Regions from separate parts of the Streptomyces qaidamensis genome, predicted to be linked through region 1. Evidence: riboswitches for the same ligand, from Rfam matches in the RefSeq annotation. Region 1 holds a riboswitch; each other region holds the start of a gene.
What was found. Region 1 has a riboswitch for cyclic di-AMP ahead of A4E84_RS30025 (M23 family metallopeptidase). Riboswitches for the same ligand answer to the same signal wherever they lie in the genome.
Positions count from the first base shown of each region.

Region 2: linked by a shared signal. The riboswitch ahead of A4E84_RS23835 (transglycosylase SLT domain-containing protein) and the one ahead of A4E84_RS30025 (M23 family metallopeptidase) in region 1 are both predicted to bind cyclic di-AMP.
Region 3: linked by a shared signal. The riboswitch ahead of A4E84_RS16275 (LysM peptidoglycan-binding domain-containing protein) and the one ahead of A4E84_RS30025 (M23 family metallopeptidase) in region 1 are both predicted to bind cyclic di-AMP.

Region 1 covers NZ_CP015098.1:6,739,619-6,744,036, forward strand. Annotated here, with positions in the region: gene A4E84_RS30015 (M16 family metallopeptidase) at 1-1,043, shown strand, start outside; gene A4E84_RS30020 (M16 family metallopeptidase) at 1,040-2,428, shown strand; cyclic di-AMP (ydaO/yuaA leader) riboswitch at 2,621-2,785, shown strand; gene A4E84_RS30025 (M23 family metallopeptidase) at 2,798-3,586, shown strand; gene A4E84_RS30030 (GntR family transcriptional regulator) at 3,775-4,418, shown strand, end outside.
Region 2 covers NZ_CP015098.1:5,362,478-5,366,895, reverse strand. Annotated here, with positions in the region: gene A4E84_RS23845 (LolA family protein) at 1-533, opposite strand, end outside; gene A4E84_RS23840 (polyprenyl synthetase family protein) at 764-1,774, opposite strand; cyclic di-AMP (ydaO/yuaA leader) riboswitch at 2,284-2,453, shown strand; gene A4E84_RS23835 (transglycosylase SLT domain-containing protein) at 2,457-3,236, shown strand; gene A4E84_RS23830 (Cof-type HAD-IIB family hydrolase) at 3,200-4,048, opposite strand; gene A4E84_RS23825 (GNAT family N-acetyltransferase) at 4,241-4,418, shown strand, end outside.
Region 3 covers NZ_CP015098.1:3,721,592-3,726,009, reverse strand. Annotated here, with positions in the region: gene A4E84_RS16285 (cytochrome P450 family protein) at 1-1,018, shown strand, start outside; gene A4E84_RS16280 (LysM peptidoglycan-binding domain-containing protein) at 1,140-2,093, shown strand; cyclic di-AMP (ydaO/yuaA leader) riboswitch at 2,323-2,489, shown strand; gene A4E84_RS16275 (LysM peptidoglycan-binding domain-containing protein) at 2,493-3,185, shown strand; gene eno (phosphopyruvate hydratase) at 3,460-4,418, shown strand, end outside.

The DNA of each region.
Region 1 (4,418 bases):
ACGAGCTGGAGCTCGCCCTCTGGCTGGAGGCCGACCGCATGGGCTCGCTGCTGACCGCGCTCGACGACGAGTCGATGGAGAACCAGCGGGACGTCGTCAAGAACGAGCGCCGCCAGCGCTACGACAACGTCCCCTACGGCACCGCTTTCGAGAAGCTGACCGCGCTCGCCTACCCGGAGGGCCACCCCTACCACCACACTCCGATCGGCTCCATGGCCGACCTGGACGCGGCGACCCTGGAGGACGCACGCGCGTTCTTCCGCACCTACTACGCGCCGAACAACGCCGTGCTCTCCGTGGTCGGCGACATCGACCCGGAGCAGACCCTCGCCTGGGTCGAGAAGTACTTCGGCTCCATCCCCGGTCACGACGGCAAGCCCGCTCCGCGCGACGGCTCGCTGCCGGAGACCATCGGAGAGCAGCTGCGCGAGGTCGTCGAGGAGGAGGTCCCGGCGCGCGCCCTGATGGCCGCCTACCGGCTGCCGCACGACGGCACGCGCGCGTGCGACGCGGCCGACCTGGCCCTCACCGTCCTCGGCGGCGGCGAGTCCTCCCGCCTCTACAACCGGCTGGTGCGGCGCGACCGTACGGCCGTGGCGGCCGGCTTCGGCCTGCTGCGGCTCGCCGGGGCTCCCTCCCTGGGGTGGCTGGACGTGAAGACGTCCGGTGACGTGGAGGTTCCGGTCATCGAGACCGCCATCGACGAGGAGCTCGCCCGGTTCGCCGAGGAGGGCCCCACGGCCGAGGAGATGGAGCGCGCCCAGGCCCAGCTGGAGCGCGAGTGGCTGGACCGGCTCGGCACGGTCGCCGGCCGCGCCGACGAACTGTGCCGGTACGCCGTGCTGTTCGGCGACCCGCAGCTCGCCCTGACCGCCGTCCAGCGTGTGCTGGAGATCACGGCGGAGGAGGTCCAGGAGGTCGCCAAGGCCCGCCTGCGGCCCGACAACCGCGCGGTGCTCGTGTACGAGCCCGTCACCGACGAGGACACCACCGAGGACACCGCAGCCGCGGCCGGCGACGAGAACGAGGAGGCGGCCAAGTGACCGAGCTCGCCACGATGGAATTCCACCCCCGGCCGCAGGCGGGCGACGCCCGGCCGTGGGCCTTCCCCGCCCCCGAGCGCGGCACGCTCGACAACGGCCTGACGGTGCTGCGCTGCCACCGCCCCGGCCAGCAGGTCGTCGCCGTGGAGGTGTTGCTGGACGCCCCCCTGGACGCGGAGCCGGGCGGTCTCGACGGTGTGGCCACGATCATGGCCCGGGCGTTCTCCGAGGGCACCGACAAGCACTCCGCCGAGGAGTTCGCCGCCGAGCTGGAGCGCGCGGGTGCCACCCTCGACGCGCACGCCGACCACCCCGGCGTCCGGCTCAGCCTGGAGGTGCCGGCCTCCCGGCTCGCCAAGGGGCTGAACCTGATCGCCGACGCGCTGAGGGCGCCCGCGTTCGCCGACAGCGAGGTCGAGCGGCTGGTCACCAACCGCCTCGACGAGATCCCGCACGAACTGGCCAACCCCTCCCGCCGCGCCGCCAAGGAGCTCTCCAAGGAGCTGTTCCCGTCGGACGCGCGCATGTCGCGGCCACGGCAGGGCACCGAGGAGACGGTCGCCGCGATCGACTCCGCGGCCGTTCGCGGCTTCTACGAGAAGCACGTCCGCCCCGCCACGGCCACCGCCGTGGTCGTCGGTGACCTCACCGGCATCGACCTCGACACCCTGCTCGGGGACACCCTGGGCGCCTGGACGGGCTCCTCGGCCGAGCCCCGCCCCGTGCCGCCGGTGACCGCCGACGACACCGGCCGGGTCGTCATCGTGGACCGCCCCGGCGCCGTCCAGACGCAGCTGCTGATCGGCCGGGTCGGCCCGGACCGGCACGACCGCGTGTGGCCCGCGCAGGTGCTCGGCACGTACTGCCTCGGCGGCACCCTCACCTCCCGTCTGGACCGCGTCCTGCGCGAGGAGAAGGGCTACACCTACGGCGTACGGGCGTTCGGCCAGGTCCTCAGGTCCGCCCCGGACGGCACGGGTGCCGCGATGCTCGCCATCAGCGGTTCCGTCGACACGCCCAACACAGGCCCCGCTCTGGAGGACCTCTGGACGGTGCTGCGCACCCTCGCCGCCGAGGGACTGACCGACGCCGAGCGGGACGTCGCCGTGCAGAACCTGGTCGGCGTGGCTCCGCTCAAGTACGAGACGGCCGCGGCGGTCGCGAGCACGCTGGCCGACCAGGTCGAGCAGCACCTGCCCGACGACTACCAGGCCACGCTGTACCGTCAGCTCGCCGCGACCGGCACCGTGGAGGCCACCGCGGCGGCCGTGAGCGCCTTCCCGGTGGACCGTCTGGTGACCGTACTCGTCGGTGACGCGGCGCAGATCAAGGCGCCTGTCGAGGCCCTGGGCATCGGCGAAGTCACCGTCGTCGCCGCCGAGTAGCGGCACGCGCGCGGAGGAGCCCTGGTTGTCTTCCAAGGCACCAGGGCTCCTTTATGCCCGAATTGGTACGGAGGTTGCCTGTCTGCCCTGTGGGATGCGCTACAAACACCGGGATTCGTTTGGGAATTGAAAGCGGCGCCGCTTAGCGTCATCCGGGCTGTTCGTCAGGCAGTGCGCCGCACCCGCGGCACCGGACAGTCATCGCCGAGTCCCCGTACGGCGCGAGCCAGGGGAGCCGGGGACCCATCGCAGTCCCTGGGGTGAATCGGGCGCCCGCGCGAGTCGCGAGGGAGTCCGTAGGAGACCTTCCTGCTCCGAACCCGTCAGCTAACCCGGTAGGCGAGAGGGAAGGAAAGGACCAGCCACTACATGGCGTTCACTCGCGCCACCGGGAAGCACCGTCGTCCCAGCAGGATCCAGCGCGGCACCGCCCGCGCGGCGGGCGTCGCGGCCCTCGCCACCACCGGCGTGATCGGCACCGTGGCGGCCCCCGCTGCCTTCGCCGCCGAGCCCAGCCCCGAGCAGACCGGCCTCACCCCGGTCGTCACCATGGGCGACACCGTGGCCCAGCAGATCGACGCCCAGGCGATCGCGCAGCAGCAGGCCGCCGACGAGGCCGCCGCCAAGCAGAAGGCCGAGGAGACCGCGCGCAAGCAGGCCGCGGAGTTGGCCGAGAGGGCCAAGGAAGCGGCCGAGAAGGACCGCGAGGCCAAGGAGCGCGCCGCCCGCGAGGCCGAGCGCAAGCGCCTCAACGCCTACCTGGCCCCGATCTCCGGCTCGTACGTCTCCACCGGCTACAAGGCCAGCAGCGGCCTGTGGTCCTCCGGCAGCCACACCGGCGTCGACTTCCACGCCGCCACCGGCACCTCCGTCCACGCGGTCGGCGCGGGCACCGTCGTCGAGGCCGGCTGGGGCGGCTCGTACGGCAACCAGATCGTGATCAAGATGAACGACGGGACGTACACCCAGTACGGACACCTGTCCTCCGTCGGCGTCTCGGTGGGCCAGCAGGTCACCCCCGGCCAGCAGATCGGCCTGTCCGGCGCGACCGGCAACGTCACCGGCCCGCACCTGCACTTCGAGGCCCGTACGAGCCAGGAGTACGGCTCGGACATCGACCCGGTCGCCTACCTCCGCTCGCACGGCGTGAGCGTCTGACGGGAACCCCCGCGCTGTTCCCGAAGCCCCGGCTCCCCGAGCCGGGGCTTTCGGCGTTTACGGCGGCAGCCTGTCCAAAAAATATCCCTGGATTCCCGATGGCCGTCGGAAATTCCGGCTCATTGCAATAGAGTCACGGAACGGACGCCGCTCGCCGGCGTTTCTCGGGGATTAAGGGGAGGTCGGTCATGCGTATTCCCGCGCACTCGGTGTGCACGGCCATCCGGGACGACATCGTCGCGGGCGTCCACGCACGCGGCAGCCGGCTCACCGAGGAACTCCTCGCACGCCGCTACGGCGTCTCGCGGGTGCCCGTCCGGGAGGCGCTGCGCACCCTGGAGGCCGAGGGCTTCGTGGTGACCCGACGGCACGCCGGCGCCTGCGTGGCCGAACCCACCGAGCAGGAGGCGGGCGACCTGCTGGAGATGCGCATGCTCCTGGAGCCGCTCGGTGCGGCCCGCGCCGCCCAGCGCCGCACCGAGGCGCATCTGAAGGTCCTGCGCGGACTGGTCCGGCTGGGCCAGGAGCGGGCCCGCCGCGGCAGCAGCGACGACCTGCGCTCCCTCGGCGGCTGGTTCCACGAAACACTCGCCCAGGCCTCCGGCAGCCCCGCACTGACCTCGATGCTCACCCAGCTCCGCCACAAGATCGCGTGGATGTACGCCGTGGACGCGCCGGCCAGCCCCGTGGAGTCCTGGACGGAGCACGGCGCGATCGTGGACGCGGTGGCGCGCGGGGACGGCGAGCGCGCGCGGGCGGTCACGGCGCTGCACGCCGAGCGTGCGACGGGCGCGCACCGTCTGCGATTCGGCTCGGGCAGGGAGTCCGCCGA
Region 2 (4,418 bases), 1.4 Mb from region 1:
TCCGGGCTCTCGGAGGAGGTGCCGTGGTAGACCTCGTTGGACTTGCTGTCGTAGCCCCAGACGTCCTTGCCGTTGTGGATGACGCTGTACTCGGCGGCGTTCTCCAGCAGCGACAGCTTCTGCTTGTCCGGGCCGTCGGCGGCGACGCGCAGGGTGTGCGTGCCGGAGGCCAGTTCGGTGAGCTTGGCCGTCGGGTCGGCGGAGGAGCCGCCCTCGCCCTGGCCCGCGGCGCCGGACAGCAGGCCCGACTCCAGGCCGCCGAGGTTCGGCAGGCCGAGGTCCGTACTGATCTTCACCGTGCCGGACAGCTGCTGGACGTCCGACTTGGCGATCTTCTCGATGAGTTGCTGTGCGGTGATCTTCGGGAGGTCGGGGTCCCCGGAGTCGGCGAGCGCGGGGACCAGCCCGATCGTCGCGGCGGCCACCCCCACCACCGTGACCGGGACGATGTACCGCGCGGCTTTGCGCCGCCCGGAGCGCTGCTCGTCGACCTCTCCGGCGGTCGTGCTGTCGTCGGATGCGTACGGTGCCATGTGTGCCCTACCTCCGTGGTCGGCGGCGGCTGTCCGTGTCGTCCACGCACTCGTCCCTGAGCCGCCATTCTCACCCGAACAGGTGAGGAGTGGTGTCTTTCCCTGGTGTCCATCTGACCAAATCGGCCAGGGAGATACGTCAGACCCCGGGCTCAACTCCGTGTACTGCTGGGGTATGACACGGAAGGGCGACTTCTCCCCCGACCCGTAGGGGTCGCGGGGAGGGCGGGCTAGCCGGCCCGGTGCACCACCGCGTCGCACAGCTCCAGGAGCGCCGTCTTCGCGGTGCACTCCCGCAGGGGCGCGAGCGCCGAACGGGCGTCCTGGGCGTAACGGACGGTGTCCCGCCGGGCCTGCTCCAGCGCCGGGTGGGCCCGCAGCAGGCGCAGGGCCTCGGCGTGCCGGGCGTCGTCGGTGAGGTCGGAGTCGAGGAGCTCGCACAGGGCGATGTCCTCGGCGAGTCCGAGCCGGGCCGCCCGCTCGCGCAGCCGCAGCACCGGCAGCGTGGGGATGCCCTCACGCAGGTCGGTGCCGGGCGTCTTGCCGGACTCGTGGGAGTGGGAGGCGATGTCCAGGACGTCGTCCGCGAGCTGGAAGGCGACGCCGAGCCGCTCGCCGTACTGGGTCAGGACGTCCACGACCGTGTCGTCGGCGCCGGACATCATCGCGCCGAACCGGCACGACACCGCGACCAGCGAGCCGGTCTTGCCGCCCAGCACGTCGAGGTAGTGCTCGACGGGGTCCCGGCCGTCCTGCGGTCCGGCCGTCTCCAGGATCTGGCCGGTCACCAGCCGCTCGAACGCCTCGGCCTGCACCCGCACGGCCTCCGGGCCGAGGTCGGCCAGGATGTGCGAGGCGCGGGCGAAGAGGAAATCGCCGGTGAGGACCGCGACGGAGTTGCCCCAGCGGGTGTTCGCGCTCGCGACGCCGCGGCGCACGGCGGCCTCGTCCATCACGTCGTCGTGGTACAGCGTGGCGAGGTGGGTCAGCTCCACGACGACGGCCGACGGCACGATCCCGGGTGCGTACCGGTCGCCGAACTGGGCGGAGAGCATCACCAGCAGCGGGCGGAACCGCTTGCCCCCGGCCCGCACCAGGTGCTGGGCGGCCTCCGTGATGAAGGGCACCTCACTCTTCGTGGCCTCGAGCAAGCCTTCCTCGACAGCCGCCATCCCGGCCTGGACATCGGCTTCCAGAGCCTGGTCCCGCACGCTCAGCCCGAACGGCCCGACGTCGGTCACGAGGGGTCTCCTGTCTGCTGTGTCTGCCGGTGATTACGCGGATTGTCGATAGGTCGCTGCCCTCACTCCGGCCAGCGTATCCGGTCACGTTTCGATCACCGCCAGCACCCAGGGTTACAGGCCGGGTGGTATCCGATCACGACCGTTATGTTTTCGATCAACCTATAAGAACAGATATAAATCGACTTACCCAGAGGTAGCGAACTATGCACGATTTGCCGTGATGAGTACGTGAATTCCCCTTGGCGAAAATTGCCCCGCAGGCTCGTGATCAGTGAGTTGAATCACTTGTTCCCCTTTTCCGCCCCACTACGGCATCGGCTTGTACCGCCTTCCCCAGAACGCCAGTTGAGCCTTGGCTCCCGCAAAGGATCAAGCGGCCCAAAAGCCCCCGACCAAGGTCAACTGCGTGATATGTGACTGGGGTGCTTGTTCCCGACATGTGCTCTCGCATACGTTCCGGCCCTGTCCGGCGGACGCCTAATCCTGCCGCCGCCCGGACTCCCCACAGAACCGACTCACTCACGCGTGGCAGGAGCGGGGGACCCAGGTAAGTCGCCGGTCCGCACAGCGGCACGGCTCGGGGTGAAGCCGCGTACGGCACACAGCGCCGTACGCGGCCGGGCACCTCCCGGCCCGAACCCGACAGCTCACCTCGCAGGCGCCGGAGAGGAATATCGCCATGGCCGGACGAGGCAAGCACCGTCGCCCCAGAACCAACCCGCTGACCCGAGGCTTCATCGCCGCCGGTACCGGCGGAGCCGCACTCACCCTTCCGCTCCTCGGCGCCACGCACGCGAGTGCCGCCGAGCCACAGATCGCACCCGCCGCCGCACAGTCCGTGCCGCAGGCGGCCCAGCCCGCCAAGCCCCTCACGTACACCGTGGTCAAGGGCGACTCGCTCGCCCGCATCGCGGACAAGTACGACGTCTCGGGCGGCTGGAAGCAGCTCTACAAGGACAACCGCGCCGCCGTCGGCGACGACCCGAAGCTGATCCACCCGGGTCTGAAGCTGACGGTGAAGACCACCAAGACGGACGCAGCGAAGAAGACGGCGACCAAGTCGTCCGCCCCCGCCAAGCCGGCCGCGAAGCCCGCCGGCGGTGTCGCCCAGGCCACCCAGGCGTCGGCGAAGACCTACGCGAACAACCTGGACGGATGGATCCGCGAGGCGCTGGACATCATGGCGCAGAAGGGGATCCCCGGGTCCTACGACGGCATCTACCGCAACATCATGCGCGAGTCGTCCGGCAACCCGCTGGCGATCAACAACTGGGACTCCAACGCCGCCAAGGGCACCCCGTCCAAGGGCCTGCTCCAGACCATCGACCCGACCTTCCAGGCCTACCACGTGGACGGCACGTCGTGGGACCCGTACGACCCGGTCGCCAACATCACGGCGGCCTGCAACTACGCGGCCGACCGTTACGGCTCGATCGACAACGTCAACGGCCCGTACTGAGCCGCCCCGCCCAGCAGTCGTTCGAGGACGACGGCGATGCCGTCGTCCTCGTTCGACAGGGTGACCTCGTCGGCCACGGCCTTGAGTTCGGGATGGGCATTGGCCATCGCCACCCCGTGAGCGGCCCAGTCGAACATCGGGATGTCGTTGGGCATGTCACCGAAGGCGAGGGTGTCCGCCGGGCGCAGCCCCAGATGCTCGGCGGCCAGCGCGAGGCCCGTGGCCTTGGTGATCCCGCACGGCTGGAGTTCGACCGTGCCGGGGCCCGACATCGTCACCGTCGCCAGTGAGCCGACCACCGAGCGGGCCGTCGCCGCCAACTCGTCGTCCGACAGGTGGGGATGGCGCAGCAGCACCTTGCTGATGGGCTCGCCCCACAGGTCGTCGCGGCGGTCGACCCGCACGGCGGGCAGGGTCGGGTGCGGCATCAGATAACCCGGCTCGATCAGCGTGAGCCCGTCGACCCCGTCCTGGTCGACCGCCGCGTACACCTGCCCCACCTCGGCCTCGATCTTGCCCAGAGCGGTCTCGGCCAGTTCCCGGTCCAGGGTGATGGACCACAGCAGCCGGTCCGCGCCTGCGTCGTACACCTGCGCGCCCTGCCCGCACACCGCGAGCCCCGTCGTGCCGAGGTCGTCCAGGAGCGGCCGCACTCTGGGCGCCGGCCGGCCCGTCACCACGAGGTGCTGGGCACCGGCGTCCGCCACCCGCGCGAGCGCGGCGAGGGACCGGTCGGAGAGGGTGTCGTCGCCGCGCAGCAACGTCCCGTCCAGATCGGTGGCGATGAGTGAATATGCGATGGGTGCGGCCATGATCAGAGAATACGGACAGTGCGCCCCTTCGTTTCATCGCACGACGGACCCCGATCCTCGCGCGACGGACACCGATTGCCCGGTTGAAGGCCTCTGCACCGGTTGGCAACAACATGCTCCGCTACCTACCCGTGAGGCCGCAACGAGCGGTACCTTCCAAGTGTCCAGGGGGGACTTGATCGGGGGGTCGGGTTGAGCAGTGGGCGCATACGCGTGGCCGGGCCCGGGGAGCTCGGCGAAGGGGAGAAGGAGCGCTGGCGTGCGCTGCGCGCGGCCTCCGAGGCACCGCGCAACCCCTTCATGGAACCGGAGTTCACCGAGGCCGTCGGCCGGGTCAGGCCCGGGGGCCGGGTGGCCGTGGTCTACGAGG
Region 3 (4,418 bases), 3.0 Mb from region 1:
GATGACGCATCTGCTCAACATCGACCCGCCTGACCACACCCGGCTGCGCCGGCTGGTGTCCAAGGCGTTCACCCCGCGCCGGGTCGCCGAGTTCGCGCCACGGGTGCAGGAGCTCACCGACACCCTCATCGACGGGTTCGCGCGGAAGGGATCCGCCGACCTGATCCACGAGTTCGCCTTCCCGCTCCCCATCTACGCCATCTGCGACCTGCTCGGCGTCCCGCGCGAGGACCAGGACGACTTCCGCGACTGGGCGGGCATGATGATCCGCCACCAGGGCGGGCCGCGGGGCGGCGTGGCGCGGTCCGTGAAGAAGATGCGCGGCTACCTCGCCGACCTCATCCACCGCAAACGCGAGGCGCTGCCCGCCGAGCCCGCCCCCGGCGAGGACCTCATCTCCGGTCTCATCCGCGCCTCCGACCACGGCGAGCACCTCACGGAGAACGAGGCGGCGGCCATGGCCTTCATCCTGCTGTTCGCCGGTTTCGAGACGACCGTGAACCTGATCGGCAACGGCACCTACGCCCTGCTCACCCACCCCGGGCAGCGCGCACGGCTCCAGGCGTCCCTCGCCGCGGGGGAGACCGGCCTGCTGGAGACCGGCGTCGAGGAACTCCTCCGCTACGACGGCCCCGTCGAACTCGCCACCTGGCGCTTCGCCACGCAGCCCCTCACCCTCGGCGGGCAGCGCATCGAGGCGGGCGACCCTGTCCTCGTGGTCCTGGCCGCCGCGGACCGTGACCCGGAGCGGTTCGCCGATCCGGACGTGCTGGACCTCGCCCGCCGTGACAATCAGCACCTCGGGTACGGCCACGGCATCCACTACTGCCTCGGAGCCCCGCTCGCCCGGCTGGAGGGCCAGAGCGCGCTCGCCACGCTCCTGACCCGCCTCCCGGACCTCCGGCTCGCGGCGGATCCGGCCGAGCTGAGATGGCGTGGCGGCCTCATCATGCGCGGGCTGCGCACGCTGCCGGTGGAGTTCGCACCCGTCGGACGTGACGAAACATCAGAGTTGTGATCTTCACGTGATCTGCGCGGCATGAACTTGTGACAAGTGATCGACTGCCGATACGTTCACCCATCAACGCGGCGGGGAATCGCGCCGCATCGGTCACTGCTGTCTCGCGAAAGGTCTCCGTATGCTCTCCGGGAACGGTCGGCACCGCCGCCCCCGTCAGGCTCCGGCTCTCCTCGTGGCGGCCGGGGTGACCGGCTCCGCCATCGCGATCCCGCTCCTCGGGGCCTCCGGTGCCAGCGCGGCCGACGGCACGACCTGGGACCGGGTCGCGGACTGCGAGACAGGCGGCGCCTGGAGCCAGAACAGCGGCAACGGCTACTACGGCGGCCTGCAGTTGTCCCAGGACGACTGGGAGAAGCACGGCGGCCTCGACTACGCCGCGAGCGCCGATCTGGCCAGTCGCTCCCAGCAGATAGCCGTGGCCGAGAGAATCCTCGCCGACCAGGGGGTCGGCGCATGGCGTACCTGCGGACTGCTCTCGGGGCTCCAGCAGGGCAAGGGTTCGGAATCATCCGACTCGTCCGAATCATCCGGTGAGGTGGACTCGCCCGGATTGCTCGATTCGCTGGGTTCATCCCCCTCTGGGAGTCCCTCTTCGTCCCCGTCACCTGACGTATCGTCGTCTTCGAAGGACGAAACGGCCAAGACCGACAAGTCGTCCCAATCCGACGGCTCGTCGCGGGATGAGCAGCCCGACGGCTCTCCGTCGGCCACTCCCGAGGGCGGCAAGCAGGGCAACTCGCGGAAGGGCGACGACTCCTCGGCCTCGGCCGAGACCGGCTCCGGCCGTCATCGCGGTCCCAGTGCCGACGAAACCCGCGCGCCCGGGAGCGACCGTACGGAGAAGTCCACAGGGCGTCACTCCGCGCCCGCTGAAGAGAGTTCCGGCGACGCGTCCGAGGGTGCCTACATCGTGGGCGTCGGCGACAGTCTCTGGTCCATCGCCGACTCCCTTCGGGTTGACGGCGGATGGCACGCGCTCTACGAGGGCAACGAGACGGCGGTCGGCGCCGACCCGGACCTCATCCATCCCGGTCAGACGCTCGCGGTCGAGGGCGAAGCGGACGAGAAGTAGCTGTTCGGGCAGTGCGGAAACGACGGTCGAAGTCACCCTCAAACCGGGTGAGTTCACGTCACGTTTTCGTGCTGAATGTCCCGTATAAGACCGGTGAGAGATAGATCTCAGAAGCCTTGATCGTCTTTGAAATTCCGTGGACCTCGTGTCTACGGTCGTGACCGCTCGTCACCGCGAGCCCCGGCTGCCGCAACGCCGAATCCTGCCAGCGGCCGTACGGGAACAGTCGTCGCGTCAAGCGCCGTAGGCAGGAGCGGGGGACCCAAGGTAGGTGCCCGACCGGACAGTTGTGCCGGAAGGGCTTGGGGTGAAGCCGTGTCCCGGGAGGGGCGCGGCCGGGCAACTCAACCGGCCCGAACCCGACAGCTCACCTCGCAGGCGTCGGTGAGGGGATCCTCCATGCTGTTTTCCGGCAAGGGCAAGCACCGTCGTCCGTCCAAGGCCACCCGTGTCGTCGCGCTCGCCGGCGTCACCGGTGCCGCCGTCGCCGCCCCGCTGATGGCGGCCGGCAACGCCTCCGCCGCCACCGCCTCCGAGTGGGACGCGGTCGCCCAGTGCGAGTCCGGCGGCAACTGGTCCATCAACACCGGCAACGGCTACTACGGCGGTCTGCAGTTCTCCGCCTCCACCTGGTCCGGCTACGGCGGCACCAAGTACGCCTCCACCGCCGACCAGGCCACCAAGGCCCAGCAGATCGAGATCGCCGAGAAGGTCCTCGCGGGCCAGGGCAAGGGTGCCTGGCCGGTCTGCGGCAAGGGCCTGTCGAGCGCCGGCTACACCGGCGGCGGCTCCTCCAGCGACTCGGGCAGCTCCTCGCAGAGCCAGCAGAGCACCGAGACCCGCGAGACCCAGCAGCAGCCGGCCTCCCGCTCCGACGAGCGCCCGGCGGCCAAGAAGACCGTCACCACCCCGACCGGCAAGAAGGTCAAGAAGGGTGACGGCGAGTACAAGGTCGTCAAGGGCGACACCCTGAGCTCGATCGCCGCGGACGAGAAGGTCAAGGGCGGCTGGGAGAAGCTGTACCAGCTGAACAAGGACATCATCGACGATGCCAACCTCATCTACCCGGGCCAGCAGCTGCACCTGAAGTAAGCAGCGGCCCACCCGGGCCCTCCAGGGCCCACCAGCTCCCCGCTCCGGCGCGTCATCCCCCGTACGCACCGGAGCGGGGTTTTTTCTGCCGGACTTCGCGAACCAGCTTTGTTCCGTTCGGAAACAATTTACTCTCGGTTCTGTCCATGGGGTGGGCGACCCGGTGGCCGATCGCCCGGAGCCGGTTAGGCTCATGTCGCGAGCCACCACGGCTCCGCACCTCGCCGGGTCCACGTGACCCGCGTACCCGCGTCACATGAAGAAGGAGATGCTCGTGCCGTCCATCGACGTCGTCGTAGCCCGGGAAATCCTGGACTCCCGAGGCAACCCCACGGTCGAGGTCGAGGTCGGCCTCGACGACGGCAGCACGGGTCGTGCCGCCGTCCCGTCCGGCGCCTCCACGGGTGCCTTCGAGGCCATCGAGCTCCGCGACGGCGACTCGAACCGCTACCTCGGCAAGGGTGTGGAGAAGGCCGTCCTCGCGGTCATCGAGCAGATCGGCCCGGAGCTGGTCGGCTACGACGCCACAGAACAGCGCCTGATCGACCAGGCCATGTTCGACCTGGACGCCACCGACAACAAGGGCTCCCTCGGCGCCAACGCGATCCTCGGCGTCTCGCTCGCCGTCGCCCACGCCGCCTCCGAGGCCAGCGATCTGCCGCTGTTCCGCTACCTGGGCGGCCCCAACGCGCACCTGCTTCCGGTGCCGATGATGAACATCCTGAACGGCGGCTCGCACGCCGACTCCAACGTGGACATCCAGGAGTTCATGATCGCCCCGATCGGCGCGGAGTCCTTCTCCGAGGCCCTGCGCTGGGGCGCCGAGGTCTACCACACGCTGAAGAAGGTCCTGAAGAGCAAGGGCCTGGCCACCGGCCTCGGCGACGAGGGCGGCTTCGCCCCGAACCTCGGCTCCAACCGCGAGGCCCTCGACCTCATCCTGGAGGCGATCAACGAGGCCGGCTACACCCCCGGCGAGCAGATCGCCCTGGCGCTCGACGTCGCCGCGTCCGAGTTCTACAAGGACGGCGTCTACACGTTCGAGGGCAAGGAGCGCTCGGCGGCCGAGATGACCGAGTACTACGCGGAGCTCGTCGGCGCGTACCCGCTCGTCTCCATCGAGGACCCGCTGTTCGAGGACGACTGGGACGGCTGGAAGGCCCTCACCGACAAGCTGGGCGACAAGGTCCAGATCGTCGGCGACGACCTGTTCGTCACCAACCCCGAGCGCCT